DNA from 2 places in the Halomonas sp. 3H genome. Region 2 is predicted to be linked to the other one. Evidence: predicted binding sites of a transcription regulator. Region 2 holds the regulator's gene; the other holds the start of a gene.
What was found. The regulator FNR, encoded in region 2, switches genes on or off when oxygen is low (the NO sensors DNR and NnrR bind a similar motif). The targets are predictions, from matches to a motif close to TTGATNTANATCAA.
Positions count from the first base shown of each region.

Region 1 (9,352 bases), 610 kb from region 2:
GCGACCGCGAGGAGCACGCCATCGGCCTGCAGTGCGTGGCCGCCTGCATCCACGACGAGCACGGCATCCCGCTGGCCGCCATCTCGGTCTCGGGGCCCAAGGCACGCATCCCCGAGTCGCGGCTCCCCGAACTCGGCGAACTGGTGCGCACCACCGCCACCGAGATCACCGCCCTGCTGGGCGGGCGGGTGCCGGAACCGCCCGCCTCCCCGGGGCCATGACGCGTCTCGCCTGCCGGCTGCCCCTGCTGGCCGGGGCGGTGTTGCTCACCGCCACGGCCCAGGGCGACCTGCTCCCGCAGGGAGATCGGGTCATCGACGCGGCGCAGTCACTGGTATGGCAGCGCTGCAGCAAGGGGCAGGCCTTTGCCGACGAACGCTGCCAGGGGACAGCCACTCGGATGACCTTCCTGGAGGCCCGAGCCGAGGCCAGGGCCCGGCACAGCCGGGCGTGCCCCTGGCGGCTCCCCCGCTTCCACGAGCTGAACGCGCTGCGCCAGCCGAACCCCGCCGAGCACGGAAAGGCGATCGATACCGTCGCCTTTCCGGACACCCCGGCCGGCTGGTACTGGACCGACGCCAGCGCCGGCGGTCACTCCCAGCAGGACTGCTTCGTGGACTTCGCCGGGGCGGGCAGGACCCGCTGCAACATGGGCGGCAGCTTCTACCTCAGGCTGGTGATGGATCATGACGTCGAGGCGCCTTCCCCCACCTGCCGCACGCCCTGAGCGCCTCCTCCGATGGCACGAGGCAACCTGATACGTTTCCTGTGGTAAAATCCTGGGCAACCGTAACATTCGGCTGCCATGGCCCGGACGCCCTCGAGGCGAGGGCCCTTCGCAACTCCTGTAGAGAGGGAACCGGTTCGTATCATGTCATCCGCCACCGAATGCGTCTCCGCCCTCATCGATGACTTCCAGCAGCGCCGCCCGATCCGCGCCGGCTCGCTGATCATCACCGTCTACGGCGATGCCATCGTGCCCCGCGGCGGCACCGTCTGGCTGGGCAGCCTGTCGAAGCTGGTGGAGCCGATCGGCATCAACGAACGGCTGGTGCGCACCTCGGTCTACCGCCTGACCCGGGAGACCTGGCTGCAGGGGGAAAAGGTCGGCCGGCGCAGCTACTACAGCCTGAGCGGGCCGGGGCGACGCCGCTTCGAGCAGGCCTTCAAGCGCGTCTACCACGGCGCCCAGGCGCCCTGGTCGGGCCAGTGGACCCTGGTGCTGCTGAGCCAGCTGGACAGCACCCGCCGCCAGAAGGTGCGCGACGAGCTCGAGTGGCTGGGCTTCGGCCACTTCGCCCCGGGCCTGCTCGCCCACCCCATGCTCGGCCGCAGCGAGGCCATGGCCGCCCTCCAGGAGCTGGGCGCCGCCGACGAGGCCATCGTGCTGCAGACCGAGGCCCTGGAACCCCTGGCCAGCAAGCCGCTGCGCCTGCAGGTGCGCGAGAGCTGGAACCTCGACGAGCTGGCCGAGCACTACCAGCGCTTCCTGACCCTGTTCCGCCCGCTGTGGAAGGCGCTCAACGAGGAGAACCACCTCGACGAGGAGGCCTGCTTCATCGCCCGCACCCTGCTGATCCACGAGTATCGCCGGGTGCAGCTGCGCGACCCCCAGCTGCCCGACGAGCTCCTGCCCACCGCCTGGGAGGGGCGCAACGCCCACCAGCTGTGCCGCAACATCTACCGCATGATCTACCGCCGCGCGGAGAACTGGCTCGACCGCCACCTGGAGACCGCCGAGGGCCCGCTGCCCGCCCCCGGCCCCAGCTTCTACCGGCGCTTCGGCGGGCTGGAGTAGGGCCTTTTGGCCGGCGCCTGCGCCCGGCCGACCCCACACGAGAACGCCCCCTGCCATGGCTCATGGCAGGGGGCGCTTGCGTTGTCACCGCCGGCAACGCCGGCGTGTCCCGTCACCTCATGACCGGTTCTGCTGGCCCAGGGTCTGCTGCTTGGGCTGGGTATCGCCGGCGTTCAACCTCGGCCGGTCGGCCTCCAGCTCGGCCAGCGGCTCGCAGGGCTCCAGGCTGTCGCGGCAGCGCTCGGTCAGGCGCTGGTACTCGCGGGTGCCCTGCTGCTTCCAGGCCACCTCCTGGTCGGAGAGCTCGCGCTTGACCGCAGCCGGCGCGCCCATCACCAGGGACTGGGGCGGGCACTCGAAACCGGTCTTGACGAAGGCCGCCGCGGCGACGATGGAGCGGGCGCCGATCACGGCGTTGTCCATCACCACGGCGTTCATGCCCACCATGGCGTCCTGGCCCACCACGCAGCCGTGCAGCACCGCGCCATGGCCGATATGGCCATCCTTCTCCACCCGGGTGACGCAGCCGGGGAAGCCGTGCATCACGCAGGTGTCCTGGAGGTTGGCTCCCTCCTCCAGCACCAGCTGGCCGAAGTCCCCGCGCATCACCGCGCCGGGGCCTACGTAGCAGCCCGGGCCGACGATGACGTCACCGATCAGCACCGCGGTGGGGTGTACATAGGCGGTGGGGTGCACCACCGGGGTGACCCCCTCGAGTCGATAGCAGGGCATCTCGTGTCTCCTCAGTCAGGCTGGCCGTGGCGACGGCTCTGCACCACCACGAAGCGACGGGCCACGAAGGCCTGGTCGCACAGGGAAGCGTTGGCCGCCGGGTTGCCGCCGGTGGCGTGGAAGTCGCTGAAGGCGGCGGACTGGTTGACGAAGACGCCGCCGTCCAGATTCAGCGACAGCGGGGCCGCCACCGCCATGGCCAGCTGCTCGAACTGCTCGGCCACGGCCTCGTCGGTGGTGTAGGCACCCAGGGTGATGGCCCCCTTCTCGCCGATCACCTCGCGGGCGAGCCGGATGCTGTGGGCGGTGCTGTCGGTGGCGATCACGAAGCTGATCGGGCCGAAGCGCTCCTCGCCGAAGGCGTCGCGCTGGCTGGCATCCACCTTGAGCAGCAGCGGGGTGTGGATGCGCGCCCGGGGGAACTGGGCGTGCTCGCGGGGCTCGCTGTCCAGCAGCACCTCGCCCAGGCCGCGGCACGCGTCGATGCGGGCGGCGGTGGCGGGCGACTGGATGGCCCCCAGCACGGCGCAGGCACGGTCGTTGTCGGAGAGGAACGTCTCGACGGCCCTGGCCAGGGCGCCGGCCACCTCGTCGAAGGAGAGCCGGCCCTCGGCGGTCCTGATGCCCTCCTTCGGCACGTAGATCGCCTGGGGGGTGGTGCACATCTGGCCGGCGTAGAGGCTCAGGGCGAAGGCCAGGTTCTGGGCCACCGGCTTGATCTGCTCGACGCTGTCGATGATCACGGTGTTGATGCCGGCCTTCTCGGTGAAGACCTGGGCCTGGGTGGCGTTCTGCTCGAGCCACTCGCCGAAGGCGTTGGAGCCGGTGAAGTCAATCAGCTTCACGGCCGGCTCCAGAGCCAGCGTCTTGGTCACCGGGGCCTCGGCGGTATCCGGCACCAGGCTGACCAGGCAGGGGTCGAAACCGGCCTCCTCGAGTACCTCCTGGGCGACCCGGGCGGTCATGGCCACCGGCAGGATGGCGGCCGGGTGCGGCTTGAGGATCACCGGGTTGCCGGTGGCCAGGCTGGCGAACAGGCCCGGGTAAGTGTTCCAGGTGGGGAAGGTGGAACAGGCCACCACTAGGGAGATACCGCGGGGCACGATGTGGTAGCGCTTGTCGAGCACCAGGGGGTCATGCTTGCCCTGGGGCTTCACCCACCTGGCCGTGGCCGGCACCCGGGACATCGCCTGCCAGGCGTAGGTCACGGCCTCGAGGCCGCGGTCCTGGGCGTGGGGGCCGCCGGCCTGGAAGGCCATCATCGGCGCCTGGCCGCTGGTGTGGGTCACCGCCTGGGCGATGTCCGGGCTCATGGCGTTCAGGCGCGCCAGGATCTCCAGGCAGACCCCCACCCGGGCCTCGGCGCCGGCGTCGCGCCAGGCGGGCATCGCCGCCTGCATCGCCGCGATCAGCGCGCCCTGCTCGGGCTGGTCATAGGTCACGCCCAGCTCGAAGCCGTAGGGAGAGACCTCGGCACCCACCTGGCCGGCCACCGCCGGCACCTTGAGGGGGAAGGGCCGCCTGAGCAGGGCCTCGAAGCGCCGGGAGGCCCCCTTCACCGCCTCCTCCGGATACTTCCTGATGTTCTCGGGATAGGGGCTCCAGAAACCGCGGGCGGTAATGGCCTCGACGGCCTGGTCGAGGGTCTCGCGGTGACGGTCGAACAACTGCTGGGCTTGTCGTGACATTCCGGCTCCTGCGCAGCGGGAGGCTGTATTCGATACGATATTGATAGAAAGACTATCCATAGCGTAACAAAACATCAAACCCCGACTCGCAACGCCCGCTCCCGGGCGCTCGGGACAAGCCATAAAGTTTTATTAATATCAAATAGTTAGTGTATATTACCGCGTCACCATCGGCGGGTTTCGACCATGGTATAACCTCGCCTCACGGGCGGGCGATTTGCCGTCACAACCTCCTGAAAAACAAGCCGAATCCTAAGGACTTTCGGCATAAACGATACATCATGGCGAATCCATTCGATTTGATGCGTATCAAAAAAAACCTATACTCGACCCAGGCTCACCCGCACTGACCGCGGGCCCTTGCCGTGCCTACCCCGTGCCGAAGACGAGGACACCATGCCGAATCACCTGATCGTCGAGGAGCCGCAGAGAGGGGTGCTGCGCATCACCCTGCATCGCCCCGAGGCGCTTAACGCCCTCAACACCGCCCTGCTGGGGGAGCTGGCCGAGACACTCACCACCGCCGAGCAGGACCCCGAAGTGCGCGCCGTGGTGATCACCGGCAGCCAGCGCGCCTTCGCCGCCGGCGCCGACATCAAGGAGATGGCCGAGCGCGACCTGGTGGGCATCCTTGAGGACCCCCGCCAGCGCCACTGGGCCACCATCGCCCGCTTCGGCAAGCCCATCGTCGCCGCCGTCAACGGCTTCTGCCTGGGGGGCGGCTGCGAGCTCGCCATGCACGCCGACATCCTGATCGCCGGCGAGGACGCCCGCTTCGGCCAGCCCGAGATCAACCTGGGCATCATGCCCGGCGCCGGCGGCACCCAGCGCCTGGTGCGCGCCGTGGGCAAGGCGCTGGCCACCCAGATGGTGCTCACCGGCGAGCCGATCTCCGCCCGCCGCGCCCGGGAGGCGGGCCTGGTCAGCGAAATCACCCAGCCCGAGCTGACCGTGGAGCGCGCCATCGCCATCGCCGAGACCATCGCCACCAAGGCGCCGCTGGCCGTGCGCCTGGCCCGGGAGGCGCTGCATAAGGCCGAGGACACCGACCTGGCCACCGGCCTGCGCTTCGAGCGCCACGCCTTCACGCTGCTGGCCGGTACCGAAGACCGCGAGGAGGGCATCCGCGCCTTCCAGGAAAAACGCCCCGCCACCTTCAGCGGCCACTGAACACAGGAAATCGATCATGAGTGAAGCGCCCCTGCTCTACACCGTGGAAGACGGCGTCGCCCGCCTCACGCTGAACCGCCCCGACAGCCTCAACAGCTTCAACGCCGAGCTGCACGCCGAGATGCGCCAGGCCCTCAAGGCCGTGCGCCAGGACAGCAGCGTGCGCGCCCTGCTGCTCACCGGCAACGGCCGCGGCTTCTGCGCCGGCCAGGACCTCTCCGACCGCAACGTGGCCCCCGGCGCCGAGGCGCCGGATCTCGGCGAGTCCCTCGAGAAGCGCTACAACCCCATGCTGCGCGCCCTGCGCGACCTGCCCTTCCCCACCGTCTGTGCGGTGAATGGGGTGGCCGCCGGCGCCGGTGCCAACATCGCCCTGGCCTGCGACATCGTGCTGGCGGCCCGCTCCGCCAGCTTCATCCAGGCCTTCTGCCGGATCGGCCTGGTGCCGGACTCCGGCGGCACCTGGAGCCTGCCGCGCCTGGTGGGCATGGCCCGCGCCAAGGGGCTGGCCATGCTGGGCGACAAGCTCAGCGCCGAGCAGGCCGAGCAGTGGGGCATGATCTGGAAGGTGGTGGACGACGAGGGCCTGCAGGACGAGGCGCTCACCCTGGCCCGCCACCTGGCCACCCAGCCGACCCGCGGCCTGGCGCTGATCAAGCGCGCCCTGCACGCCAGCGCCGACAACGACTTCGACGCCCAGCTCGATCTGGAGCGCGACCTGCAGCGCCTGGCCGGCCGCACCGCCGACTACCGCGAGGGCGTCGCCGCCTTCATGGAGAAACGCCAGCCCAGTTTCAAGGGGGAGTGAGATGCCCACCTACGAATCCTGCCTCGCGACCGGCGCCGGGCACCGCCGCCCGAAACAAGACCGCGAGGGCGTCAGCGCCTTCATGGAAAAACGCCAGCCCAGCTTCAAGGGGGAGTGAGATGCCCGCCCTCGCAACCCGCGACATCATCGCTGTGATCGGCGCCGGCGCCATGGGCGCCGGCATCGCCCAGGTGGCGGCCCAGGCCGGCCACCCGGTGCGCCTCTACGACAACCGTGACGGCGCCGCCCAGGCCGGCATCGACGGCGTGCGCCGCCAGCTCGAGAAGCGCGTGGCCCGGGGCAAGATGGCCCAGGCAGAGGTCGACGCCATCATCGCGCGGATGACCCCGGCCGCCACCCTGGCCGAGCTGGCCGACAGCCGCCTGGTGGTAGAGGCCATCGTCGAGAACCTGGAGGTCAAGCGCGGCGTCTTCGCCGAGCTGGAGGCCCTCTGTGGCCCCGACACCCTGCTGGCCAGCAACACCTCCTCGCTCTCCATCACCTCCATCGCCGCGGGCTTCGAGCGCCCCGAGCGCGTGGCCGGCCTGCACTTCTTCAACCCCGCGCCGGTGATGAAGCTGGTCGAGGTGATCTCGGGCCTGGCCACCGATGCCGAGGTCGCCGAGACCCTCCATGCCACCGCCGCGGCCTGGGGCAAGGTGCCGGTCCACGCCAGCTCCACGCCGGGCTTCATCGTCAACCGGGTCGCCCGCCCCTTCTACGCCGAGGGGCTGCGCCTGATGCAGGAGGGCGCCGCCGCCCCCGCCACCCTGGACGCCCTCTTGCGCCAGGCCGGCGGCTTCCGCATGGGGCCCTTCGAGCTGATGGACCTGATCGGCCACGACGTCAACTACGCCGTGACCCGCTCGGTGTTCGACGCCTACTACGGTGACACCCGCTTCGAGCCCTCCCTGGTGCAGCAGGCGCTGGTGGAGGCCGGCCGCCTGGGTCGCAAGAGCGGCCAGGGCTTCTATGACTATCGTGACAATGCCACCTCCGTCGCGCCCGACTTCGCCCCCGCCATCGAGGCCGAGGTGCCGCCGCTGGTGGCCGAGGGCCAGCTCGGCGCCATCGCGCCGCTGGTGGCCCGCGCCGAGGCCGCCGGTGTCGAGGTGGTGCGTCGCGAGAGCGTCTCCGGCGAGGCGCGCCTGCGCCTGGGCGGCCTGACGCTCGCGCTGAGCGACGGTCGCTGCGCCGCCGAGCGTGCCCGGGACGAGGGCCTCGAGGCCCTGGTGCTGTTCGATCTCTGCCTGGACTACGAGGCCGCCAGCGCCATCGCCCTGGCGGCGAGTCCCGGCGTCGACGCCGAGGCCCGCGAGCAGGCCAGCGCGCTCTTCCAGCGCCTGGGCCTGGACGTCGCCTGGCTCACCGATACCCCTGGCCTCGCGGTGCTGCGCACCGTGGCCATGCTGGCCAACGAGGCCGCCGACGCGGTGCTCCAGGGCGTGTGCAGCACCCGGGACGGCGATCTCGCCATGCAGGCCGGCGTCAACTACCCGCGCGGGCCGCTGGCCTGGGCCGATGCGCTGGGCCTGGCCTTCGTCCATCGCACCCTGACCCACCTGCAGCAGAGCTATGGCGAGGAGCGCTACCGCGCTTCCTTCCTGCTGCGCCGCAAGGCCCTGGCCGAGGAGACCTTCCATGACTGATCGCGATCTGAGCCCCCAGCAGCTGGCCGAGGCCTGCGCCGACGCCATGTTCTCCCGTGACAACGCCAGCCGGGGCCTGGGCATGCGCATCGAGAGCGTGGCCCCGGGGCGCGCCGTGCTGACCATGACCGTGCGCGAGGAGATGGTGCAGGGCCACGGCAACTGCCACGGCGGCTTCATCTTCACCCTGGCGGACTCCGCCTTCGCCTTCGCCTGCAACAGCTATGACGAGGCCACCGTGGCGTCGGGCTGCAGCATCGACTACCTGGGCCCGGGCCAGCTGGGCGACGTGCTCACCGCCACCGCCGAGGAGCGCAGCCGCCGCGGCCGCACCGGCATCTACGACATCACCGTGCGCAACCAGCACGGCGATGAGGTCGCCCTGTTCCGCGGCCGCTCCTACAAGATCCGCGGCACCGTTCGCCGCCTGGAAGAGACCGCCGCAGAGAGCCAAGCATGAAAGACGCCCTGATCATCGACGCCATCCGCACCCCCATCGGCCGCTACGGCGGCGCCCTCTCCCCGGTACGTCCCGACGACCTGGGTGCCGTGCCCCTGCGCGCCCTGATGGCGCGCAACCCCTCGGTGGAGTGGGCCCGGGTCGACGACATCTTCTACGGCTGCGCCAACCAGGCCGGCGAGGACAACCGCAACGTGGCCCGCATGTCGGCGCTGCTGGCCGGCCTGCCGGTGGAGGTGCCCGGCACTACCCTCAACCGCCTGTGCGGTTCCGGCATGGACGCCATCGGCAACGCCGCCCGCGCCATCAAGGCGGGCGAGGCGGGGCTGATGATCGCCGGCGGCGTCGAGTCCATGTCCCGGGCGCCCTTCGTGATGGGCAAGGCCGAGCAGGCCTTCTCGCGCAGCGCCGAGGTCTTCGACACCACCATCGGCTGGCGCTTCGTCAATCGCCAGATGAAGGCGCAGTTCGGCATCGACTCCATGCCGGAGACCGCCGAGAACGTCGCCGAGCAGTTCAACATCTCCCGGGAAGACCAGGACGCCTTCGCCCTGCGCAGCCAGCAGCGCACCGCCGCCGCCATGGAGGCGGGCCGCCTGGCCGAGGAGATCGTGCCCGTCGAGGTGCCGCGCCGCAAGCAGGCGCCGCAGGTGGTCGATACCGACGAGCACCCCCGTGCCTCCACCACCCTGGAGCAGCTGGCCAAGTTGCCCACCCCCTTCCGCGAGGGCGGCAGCGTCACCGCCGGCAACGCCTCCGGGGTCAACGACGGCGCCTGCGCCCTGCTGCTCGCCTCGCCGGAAGCCGCCGAGCGCTTCGGCCTCCGGGCACGCGCCCGGGTGATCGGCATGGCCACCGCCGGCGTCGAGCCGCGCATCATGGGCTTCGGCCCGGCCCCGGCCAGCCGCAAGGTGCTCGAGCAGACCGGCCTGACCCTCGACCAGATGGACGTGATCGAGCTCAACGAGGCCTTCGCCGCCCAGGCGCTGGCCGTGACCCGCGACCTTGGCCTTCCCGACGACGCCGAGCACGTCAACCCCAACGGCG
Region 1 covers NZ_CP100360.1:77,713-87,064, reverse strand. The annotation lists gene NFC98_RS00400 (IclR family transcriptional regulator) at 1-221, shown strand, start outside; gene NFC98_RS00395 (DUF1566 domain-containing protein) at 218-727, shown strand; gene paaX (phenylacetic acid degradation operon negative regulatory protein PaaX) at 872-1,798, shown strand; gene paaY (phenylacetic acid degradation protein PaaY) at 1,916-2,530, opposite strand; gene paaN (phenylacetic acid degradation protein PaaN) at 2,542-4,218, opposite strand; gene paaF (2,3-dehydroadipyl-CoA hydratase PaaF) at 4,615-5,388, shown strand; gene paaG (2-(1,2-epoxy-1,2-dihydrophenyl)acetyl-CoA isomerase PaaG) at 5,405-6,196, shown strand; gene paaH (3-hydroxyacyl-CoA dehydrogenase PaaH) at 6,316-7,845, shown strand; gene paaI (hydroxyphenylacetyl-CoA thioesterase PaaI) at 7,838-8,305, shown strand; gene pcaF (3-oxoadipyl-CoA thiolase) at 8,302-9,352, shown strand, end outside.
Region 1: a site for FNR is predicted at 4,518-4,531, ahead of paaF (2,3-dehydroadipyl-CoA hydratase PaaF). Genes of this name have one in related genera too.

Region 2 (9,352 bases):
CTTCCGCAGCCGGGCCGCCGAGCCCCGGCAGGCCGTCGCACCGGCCCCACAACGGGTGAACGCATGAGCATCCTCTACCTGCTGATTCCGCTGTCGCTGATCCTGCTCGGCCTGGCCGTCTGGGCCTTCTTCTGGGCGGTGAAGAACGACCAGTTCGAGGACCTGGAGGGGCCCGCCCACCGCATCCTCTTCGACGAGGACGAGAACGACCTGCCCCCCGATGAGCGCCGGCGCCGCCGCGAGGTTCGCCACGATGCCGACAGGGACGACCCGGGGCCGGGCGACTCCCGCTGATGGATCCCACCGGACTCGGCCTGCCGCCGCTCGCCGCGGCCTTCGTCTTCGGCCTGCTCGGCGGCGCCCACTGCATCGGCATGTGCGGCGGGATCATGAGCGCCCTGACCTTCGCCGTGCCCCCCAGCATGCGCTCCCCGGCGCGCCTCTCCGGGCTGCTGCTCGGCTACAACCTGGGCCGCATCGCCAGCTACATGGTCGCCGGGGCCCTGGTGGCGGGCCTCGGCACCCTGCTCACCCTCACCCCGGCCACGCGGGTGGTGCTGCAGCTGTTCGCCGCGGTCATGCTGATCCTGATGGCACTCTATATCGCCGACTGGTGGAAGGGGCTGCTGCGAGTGGAAGCCGTGGGCCGGCGCCTGTGGCGCCACCTGGAGCCGGTGGGTCGGCGGCTGATGCCGGTGGTCAGGATCCCCCAGGCCGTGGCGCTGGGGGCGGTGTGGGGCTGGCTGCCGTGCGGGCTGGTCTACTCGATGCTGGCCTGGAGCCTGGCCATGGCCGACCCGCTGAGGGGGGCCGCGCTGATGGGCGCCTTCGGCGTCGGTACCCTGCCGGCCCTGCTGGCCACCGGGCTGGCGGCCCGCCAGCTGGGGGGCCTGATCAGACACCGCGCCACGCGCACCCTGGCCGCGCTCTCGATCATCGCCTTCGCCCTGTGGCAGCTCTGGCAACTGCTGCCCGGCGCGGCGCACGGCTGAATTCCCGGCTATTCCACCCGGGATTGACGCAGCTCAACGCCGACCCTGCCGCCTCCCCGCTAGCATACAAGGCACATCCACCGCCGGGAGTGCCGCCATGCCCGCCCATGCGAAGACCGCGACTCGCGTCGGGCCATCACGCACCGACCGCGCCCTGTCGCGCCTGTGCCGCCATGACCTCGACGGCCCCCGCTATGTCACCTACCCGCGGGTGGCCTGCTTCGGCGACGGGCTCACGGCGGACGCCTTCGCCGCGGCCCTGGAGCGCAGCAACCACGGCGGACGCCCGCTGTCGCTGGACGTGCAGCTGCCCTTCTGCCGCCAGGCCTGCCGCTTCTGCGCCTGCCACAGCATCGCCTCCCGGGACAACCGCCAGGCCGAGCCCTATCTCTCCCGGCTCGACCGCGAGATGGTACTGCTGACCCGCCACCTGGCGACCTCGCGGGAGGTCCAGCGGCTGCACTGGGGCGGCGGCGCGCCCACCTTCCTCTCCCTGAACCAGATGGGGGACCTGTTCGACCGCCTGGATGCCCGTTTCGGACTCTCGGGCTCACGCGAGCGCGACTACAGCATCGAGGTCGACCCGCGGGAGGCCGATGTCTTCACCCTGCGCCACCTGCAGGCGCTGGGCTTCAACCGGCTGAGCCTGGGCGTCCAGGAGCTCGACCTGCGGGTGCAGAAGGCGATCAACCGGATCCAGCCCCGGGTGCTCACCGAGTCGCTGGTCGACGAGGCCGAACGGCTGGGGTTCCGCTCGCTGAACCTGGACCTGATCGTCGGCCTGCCCCTGCAGACCCGCGAGAGCTTCGCCGAGACCCTCGACCAGATGATCGCGATGGCGCCGCCGCGGCTCTCGCTCTATCGCTATTCGCACCTCCCGGAACGCTACCGCGCCCAGCAGCAGATCCGCGCCGAGGACCTGCCGTCACGGCAGACGCAGCTGATGATCCTCCTCGACGCACGGCAGCGGCTGGAGGCCGACGGCTATGTGGCCATCGGCATGGGCCAGTACGCCCGTCCCGGGGACAGCCTGGCCATCGCCCGGGCCAATGGCACCCTGAGGCGTGACCCGCTGGGCTACACCCCTCACGGCCCGGCGGACCACATCGGCCTGGGCGTGGCCGCCGTCAGCCAGCTGGAGGAGGTGCTGGCCCGCAACCCGGAGAGCCTGGCCGCCTACGAGGCCGCCCTGGACGCGGGCCGACTGCCCACCTCGCGGGGCATCCGCCTGACCGCCGACGATCACCTGAGGGGCGACGCCATCGAGCGGCTGCTGTGCGGGATGGCGCTGGACCTCGAGACCCTCTCCACCGCTCACGGCGTCGACGCCGAAGCGAGCCTGGCCGATGCCCTGCAACGCCTCGAGCCCCTGCGCCGGGACGGGCTGCTCGAACGCCACGGCAGCCGGCTGGTCGCCACCGCTGCCGGCGAGCTGCTGATCCATCGGCTGGCCATGGCCTTCGACGCCTACCCTCCGCCGGGCGCCTGAACCGGCAGCGGGCGGGACCCGCTGCCGGCCGGGCGGGGCAGCTACCTCCTTAGGGGTGGTTTGCCCTGACCGCAGTTTCCTCCATAATGACCGGCATGATCACGATCAAGGAGGAGTCGGCCATGCCGGATACCCTGACCGGCCGGCGGCGTTCCCTGCTGCACGAGACCCGTTGCCAGACCTGCAGCCTGAGTTCGCTGTGCCTGCCGCTGGCGCTCGAGGTGCAGGACATGGACCAGTTCGACGCCATCATCCGCCGGCGTGCGCCGCTGAAGAAGGGCGAGACCCTGTTCCGCCAGGACAGCCCCTTCACCAGCGTCTTCGCGGTCCGCTCGGGCAGCCTCAAGCAGGTGACCACCGAGGGCAGCGGCGAGGACCAGCTCACCAACTTCTACCTGCCCAGCGAGCTGGTGGGGCTCGACGGCATCGACGAGGCACGCTACCCCGGTACCGTGGTGGCCCTGGAGACCACCACGGTCTGCGAGATCCCCTTCGACCGTCTCGACAGCCTCTCCGAGTCGCTGCCGGAGCTGCGCACCCAGCTCTACCGCAGCATGAGCAAGGAGCTGCGCGACGACCGCCGCATGATGCGGCTGCTCTCGCGCAAGACCGCCGACCAGCGGCTGGCCAGCTTCTTCGCCGGCCTCTCCGACCGCTTCCGGCGCCGCGGCTACTCCCCCTACAGCTTCCGCCTCTCCATGTCCCGGGCCGATATCGGCAACTACCTGGGGCTCGCGGTCGAGACGGTCAGCCGTATCCTGGGCCGTTTCCAGAGCCAGGGCCTGGTTGCCGTCTCCGGCCGCGAGGTGCATATCCTCGACCTCGAGGCCCTGACCCAGGTCGCCGAAGAGGAAGGGGCGAAGTAGCGCCGGGCGCGCTCGGCGCTTATCGCTCGTTCAGAATATCGATGCGGTTGGCCAGCAACTGCTGCTGCTTCTCCTCCAGCCCGGCGAAGTCGAACAGCTCACGGTCGGCCAGCTGCGACGGCGCCACGTTGGTCACCGCCTTGAACATGCTCTCCAGGCGACCGGGGTGCTTCTTCTCCCACTCGGCAAGCATCTCCTTGACCACCTGGCGCTGCAGGTTGGGCTGCGAGCCGCACAGGTTGCAGGGGATGATCGGGAACTCCATCAGCCGCGCATACTCGGCGATGTCCGCCTCGCGGCAGTAGGCCAGCGGCCGGATCAGGATATTCCTGCCATCGTCGGAGAGCAGCTTGGGGGGCATCGCCTTGAGGCTGCCGCCGAAGAAGAGGTTGAGGAACAGCGTCTCGAGAATGTCCTCGCGATGGTGCCCCAGGGCGACCTTGGTGGCGCCGATCTCCTCGGCGAAGCCGTAGAGGGAGCCGCGACGCAGCCGCGAGCAGAGCGCGCAGGTGGTCTTGCCCTCGGGCGTCTTCTCCTTGACCACCGAGTAGGTGTCGCGCTCGAGGATGTGGTACTCCACGCCGATCGACGCGAGGTACTCGGGCAGCACGTGCTCGGGGAAGCCGGGCTGCTTCTGGTCGAGGTTGACCGCCACCAGCGAGAAGTCGATGGGCGCATTGCGCTGCAGGCTGCGCAGGATCGACAGCAGGGTGTAGCTGTCCTTGCCCCCCGACAGGCAGACCATCACGCGGTCGCCCTCGTGGATCATCCCGTAGTCGATGATCGCGTTGCCGACCTGACGCCGCAGGCGCTTCTGGAGCTTGTTGAACTCGCGCTTGGCGCGGGCATCCAGGGCCTCGAGGGTCGATGAGGCCGGTTCGGCCGGCGCGGCGTCCCGGGAAGGGGAAGCCGAGGTGGGGGGATCGAAGATCACGGCGTCTTGCATGGTCGTAGGCGCTGCCAGAGCGGACGGAAATTGACGGGCGCCCATCCTACCACCGCCGCCGGCACGAGGCGACGCCCTCCCGACGTCAGGAGAACAGGCCGGCCGGCTGCGTCGCGCGATCCAGCCTCAGGTACATCAGCGCCGTGGTCACCGCATCGCCCAGCGCCGTATGGCGTCCCATGACCGGCACCCCCAGCAGTTCGGCCACCCGCTCGAAGCGCGGCAGCGCATCGACCTCGGGATGGCGGCGACGCAGCCGGCGGGCGTAGCTCTGGGCCACATCGATGGTGGCATTGGGCAGGTCGAAGCCGAAGCGCGGCCGAAGCTCGCGGTTGAGGATGGCCAGGTCGAAGTCCAGGCACCACCCCACGATGGGCCGGTTGCCGACGAAGTCGAGCAGGCGGGCCAGGGCGGCCTCCATCTCCTCGCCGCCGTCCAGGTCGATGCCGCGCAGGCCATGGATGCGGATCGAGTCGCCGGAGAGGCTGGCGGGACGCGCCAGGCGCAGGTCCAGGGAGTCGCTGGTCAGTACCCGGTCGCCGCGCACCTTCACCGCTGCGATCGAGACCAGCTCCGCGGTGCGGGTATCCAGCCCGGTGGTCTCGGTGTCGATCACCACCATCTCGTCACCGGTGTAGGGGTGGAACAGCCAGGCGTAGTCACCGTTGGCGTGTCGTCGACGGTCGGCGGCGCGCCGCAGGGCCTTGATCATGACGGGGTCTCCTTGAGTCGTTGTCGTTGTCGTTCCTTCGGACGTCGCCTCGGCGTCACGAATACTCCAGATGGAAACGGTGGGAGAGGCGCTGCTTGAAGTCCTTGACGATATGCAGCGCCTCGCGCAGCAGGTCGCGCTCCAGGGACGAGAGCTCCTGGACCACCACCCGATCGGGCTTGCGGCTCGCCGCCTCGCCGTCCAGCCCCGCCAGCTGCTGCTTGAGGCGCAGCTCGGTGAACAGCGACAGCGCCTCGCCCAGGTCCTCGGCGAAGCTGGCCTCGAGCCTGCCATCCGCCGCCAGGGCATCCAGGCGTTCCAGGGTCGAGGTCGGCCGGATACGCCGTTCCAGCGCCATGGTCCGCACCCCGTGGACGATCGGGAAGATGCCGCCCTTCTTGATGTCGATGCCGTGCTGCGGCTTCTTCAGGGAGCCGAACAGGGTCAGCGGGGTCGAGAAGCGCAGGGCGGTGCGGGCGAAGTAGGAGAGCAGCAGCTCGTCGCGGGAGCAGCGTTCGAAGAGCTCCTCGCGTACCCGGTCGAGCAGGGCCGGGTTGCCGGCCACCGCATGGGAGTCGAGCATGATGGCCAGCTTCATCAGGCTGTCGCCATCCCGCTTGCCGGCCCAGCTGGCGATGCGCGCGCGCCACTGGCTCTCGGTGCCCACCCACTCGGGGTTGGAGACCATGATGTTGCCGGGACAGGGCGGGTAGCCGAGCTCGATGAGGGTCTCGGTCAGCCGCTGCATCTGCTCGCCACAGTCGGGCCAGTCGAGGCCGTCGGCCAGGATCAGGCCGTTGTCCTGGTCGGTCTTGAGGATCTGCTCGCCGCGCCCCTCGCTGCCCATCACCATCAGGCAGCTGTCGCGGTGGTAGCGCTCGTCGATCAAAAAGCCCCAGGCCTTGTTCATGATCCGGCCGTTGAGGGCGGCCAGCAGCCCCATGGCGAAGCGCAGCTTGACGCCCTGGGCCATCAGCGCCTTGACCAGCTCAGGGGTGCGGCGGCTGGCCGCCGCCAGCGCCTCGAGGCTGTTGGCCTGCTCGACCTGCAGGCTGACCACGTAGCTGCGGCTGGAGAAGTAGCTGAGCACGTCGGTCAGCTCCACCACCCCGACGGGGCGGCGCTGCTCGATCACCACCACCCGCTCGACCTTGTGGCGGGTCATGATGACCAGCGCCTCGAAGAGGTACTGGCCGGGGGAGACGGTGATCAGCTCGGCGCTGCCGATCCCCGCCAGGGGGCTGTCTCGCCCGCGCTCCTCGAGCACCAGGGCATTGAGCAGGTCGGTCTTGGTCACCATGCCGGGACCGGACTCGCCCTCCACCAGCAGGCTGTCGGCATGGCGCTCGTTGATGGTGGCCACGGCCTCGCCGATGGTCATGGCCGCGGGCACCAGCAGCGGCTCGCGCATGCACTCGTCGACCCGGGCCAGCATGAAGCCTGCCATGGTCACCCCTCCCTCGGCACGCTGTTCGGTCAGCAGGCGCGCCTTGTGGGTCAGGGTCTGGCGGAAGAACTCGGCGAACGGCGGATAGTCGTCGCACAGCGCCAGGAACAGCGCCTTGGGCAGCAGGTAGCAGAGGCTCTCCTGCTCGGCGCGGAAGCGGTAGCGGCTCTTGCCGTTGAGGATGCTGATGGCGCCGAACAGGTCGCCCCGGGTGTAGTGGCCGATGCGCTGGCGAGCGGCCGGCAGGGTGGTATCCAGCTCGGCGACTTCACCCTTGTGGATGAGGAACACATACTCGCCTGGCTGGCCGGTCTCCAGGATGATCTCGTCGCGATCGAAGTAGGCCAGGTCGATGCCGCTGCGCACCCGCTCCCTGCCCTCGTCATCGAGGAAGGTGAACGGCGGTTGGGAGAGATCGACCTCGACCATGTGACTGCCCTCCGTGGGCGGCCGGCGTTGCCTCCCAGCTTCGCACTACCTCGGCTGCCGATGCCGGACGCCTCCGGTCGGGAGCGGGCGGGAAGCGACAGGGGAAGGCAAGGTGCTTCGGGAGCGGCACAGCGGCTGCCGCAGCGTTATTGTTGATGTATTGAGGCGAAACGTCATTGATCCGACATCACGACCGATCTTCGGTCGTCTACTGGCAGGATAGCAACAACGCCTTTCTCCCCAAAAGCTAGACGATCGTCTCCCCCTCCTCCCCGTTAGACCATGGTCCAACCCGGCCATGACCTAGACGAACGTCCTATGGGCAGCGGCCTATACCATCGTCCTAGCCGGCCTACATGGGCGCCTGTAATCCGGCAGAAACAATCACCCTTTTCATTGATTATAAAGGATTTTAATGAAATCGGCTAAATCGCTTTTCTCTCATGATACGAAAGTCTGGGATTTATTTTCGGCAGTCATTGCCCACTATTCACCGTGCATCATGCAGGGCAATCGCACGACAACAATGCTATCCGATGGCCGGCCGGCAGCGACATGACACTCGGCCTCCGGCCACGATGACTCTCCCTCGCCGGGGAGCATCGCCCGACAGGTACCGGCGGCTGCCGTCACTGTCGACGTGCGATTGCCCTGCTGGGCCACCTCAACCGACCGCGCAAGTTCCCTATCTCAAGAACAAGTGGAGAACACGACAATGGCAGAAGAGAAAATCGACTCCGCCGACTACTGGAAGGCGAACGTCCGCCTGATAACGGGCTGTCTGATCGTCTGGGCCTTCGTCTCGTACGGATGCGCCATCCTGTTCCGGCCGCTGCTGTCCGGCATTCCGGTCGGGGGCACCGACCTGGGCTTCTGGTTCGCCCAGCAGGGCTCCATCCTGACCTTCATCGGCCTGATCTTCTTCTACGCCTGGAAGATGAACAAGCTGGATCAGAAATTCGGTCTGGGGGAGTAAGCCAGCATGAGTCAATTTGCCATCAACCTGCTGTTCGTGGGCGCCTCCTTTGCGCTCTACATCGGCATCGCGATCTGGGCCCGAGCGGGCTCGACCAAGGACTTCTATGTGGCCGGTGGCGGCGTCCATCCCGTGACCAACGGCATGGCCACCGCCGCCGACTGGATGTCTGCGGCCTCCTTCATCTCCATGGCGGGCCTGCTCGCCTCCGGGGGCTATGCCAACTCCACCTTCCTGATGGGCTGGACCGGCGGCTACGTCATCCTGGCCATGCTGCTGGCGCCCTACCTGCGCAAGTTCGGCAAGTTCACGGTGCCCGACTTCATCGGTGACCGCTTCTACAGCAAGGCGGCGCGCCTGGTGGCCGTCATCTGCCTGATCGTGGCCTCCGTGACCTACGTCATCGGCCAGATGACCGGCGCCGGCGTGGCCTTCTCGCGCTTCCTCGAGGTCTCCAACACCTGGGGCATCTGGATCGCGGCCTTCATCGTGTTCCTCTATGCGGTATTCGGCGGCATGAAGGGCATCACCTACACCCAGGTGGCCCAGTACATCGTGCTGATCATCGCCTACACCATCCCGGCGGTGTTCATCGCCATGCAGCTGACCGGCAACCCGATCCCGATGTTCGGCATGTTCAGCACCCACTCCGAGTCCGGCCTGCCGCTGCTGGCCAAGCTCGACGAAGTGGTCAGTGCCCTGGGCTTCCGGGACTACACCGCCGACGTGGACAACAAGCTCAACATGGTGCTGTTCACCCTGTCGCTGATGGTCGGTACCGCGGGCCTGCCCCACGTCATCATCCGCTTCTTCACCGTGCCGAAGGTGGCCGACGCACGCTGGTCCGCCGGCTGGGCCCTGGTGTTCATCGCCCTGCTCTACCTGACCGCACCGGCCGTGGGCTCCATGGCACGCCTCAACCTGATGACCACCGTCTATCCGGAGATGTCCGGCCAGGTCGAGGACTACGAGGCGGCCACGGCCAACCCGATCCTCTACGAGGAGCGGCCTGACTGGGTGCGCACCTGGGAGGAGACCGGCCTGATCACCTTCAACGATCTCAACAACGACGGGCGCATCCAGTTCTACAACGATGCCGACCCGAACTTCGCCGAGACCGCCGAGTCACGCGGCTGGGAAGGCAGCGAGCTGTCGGTCAACAACGACATCCTGGTACTGGCCAACCCCGAGATCGCCAACCTGCCGGGCTGGGTCATCGGCCTGATCGCCGCCGGCGGCATCGCGGCGGCCCTCTCCACCGCGGCAGGCCTGCTGCTGGCCATCTCCTCGGCCATCAGCCACGACCTGATCAAGACCATGATCAACCCCAACATCACTGAGAAGGGCGAGATGCTGGCGGCGCGGATCTCCATGGCCGGCGCCATCCTGCTGGCCACCTACCTGGGCCTCAACCCGCCGGGCTTCGCCGCCCAGACGGTGGCTCTGGCCTTCGGTATCGCCGGCGCCTCGCTGTTCCCGGCGCTGATGATGGGGA
Region 2 covers NZ_CP100360.1:691,472-700,823, reverse strand. The annotation lists gene NFC98_RS03360 (heavy metal translocating P-type ATPase) at 1-67, shown strand, start outside; gene ccoS (cbb3-type cytochrome oxidase assembly protein CcoS) at 64-294, shown strand; gene NFC98_RS03350 (sulfite exporter TauE/SafE family protein) at 294-992, shown strand; gene hemN (oxygen-independent coproporphyrinogen III oxidase) at 1,090-2,481, shown strand; gene fnr (fumarate/nitrate reduction transcriptional regulator Fnr) at 2,604-3,347, shown strand; gene ttcA (tRNA 2-thiocytidine(32) synthetase TtcA) at 3,367-4,293, opposite strand; gene NFC98_RS03330 (3'-5' exonuclease) at 4,379-5,005, opposite strand; gene NFC98_RS03325 (putative nucleotidyltransferase substrate binding domain-containing protein) at 5,061-6,881, opposite strand; gene NFC98_RS03320 (DUF4212 domain-containing protein) at 7,597-7,857, shown strand; gene NFC98_RS03315 (sodium:solute symporter family protein) at 7,864-9,352, shown strand, end outside.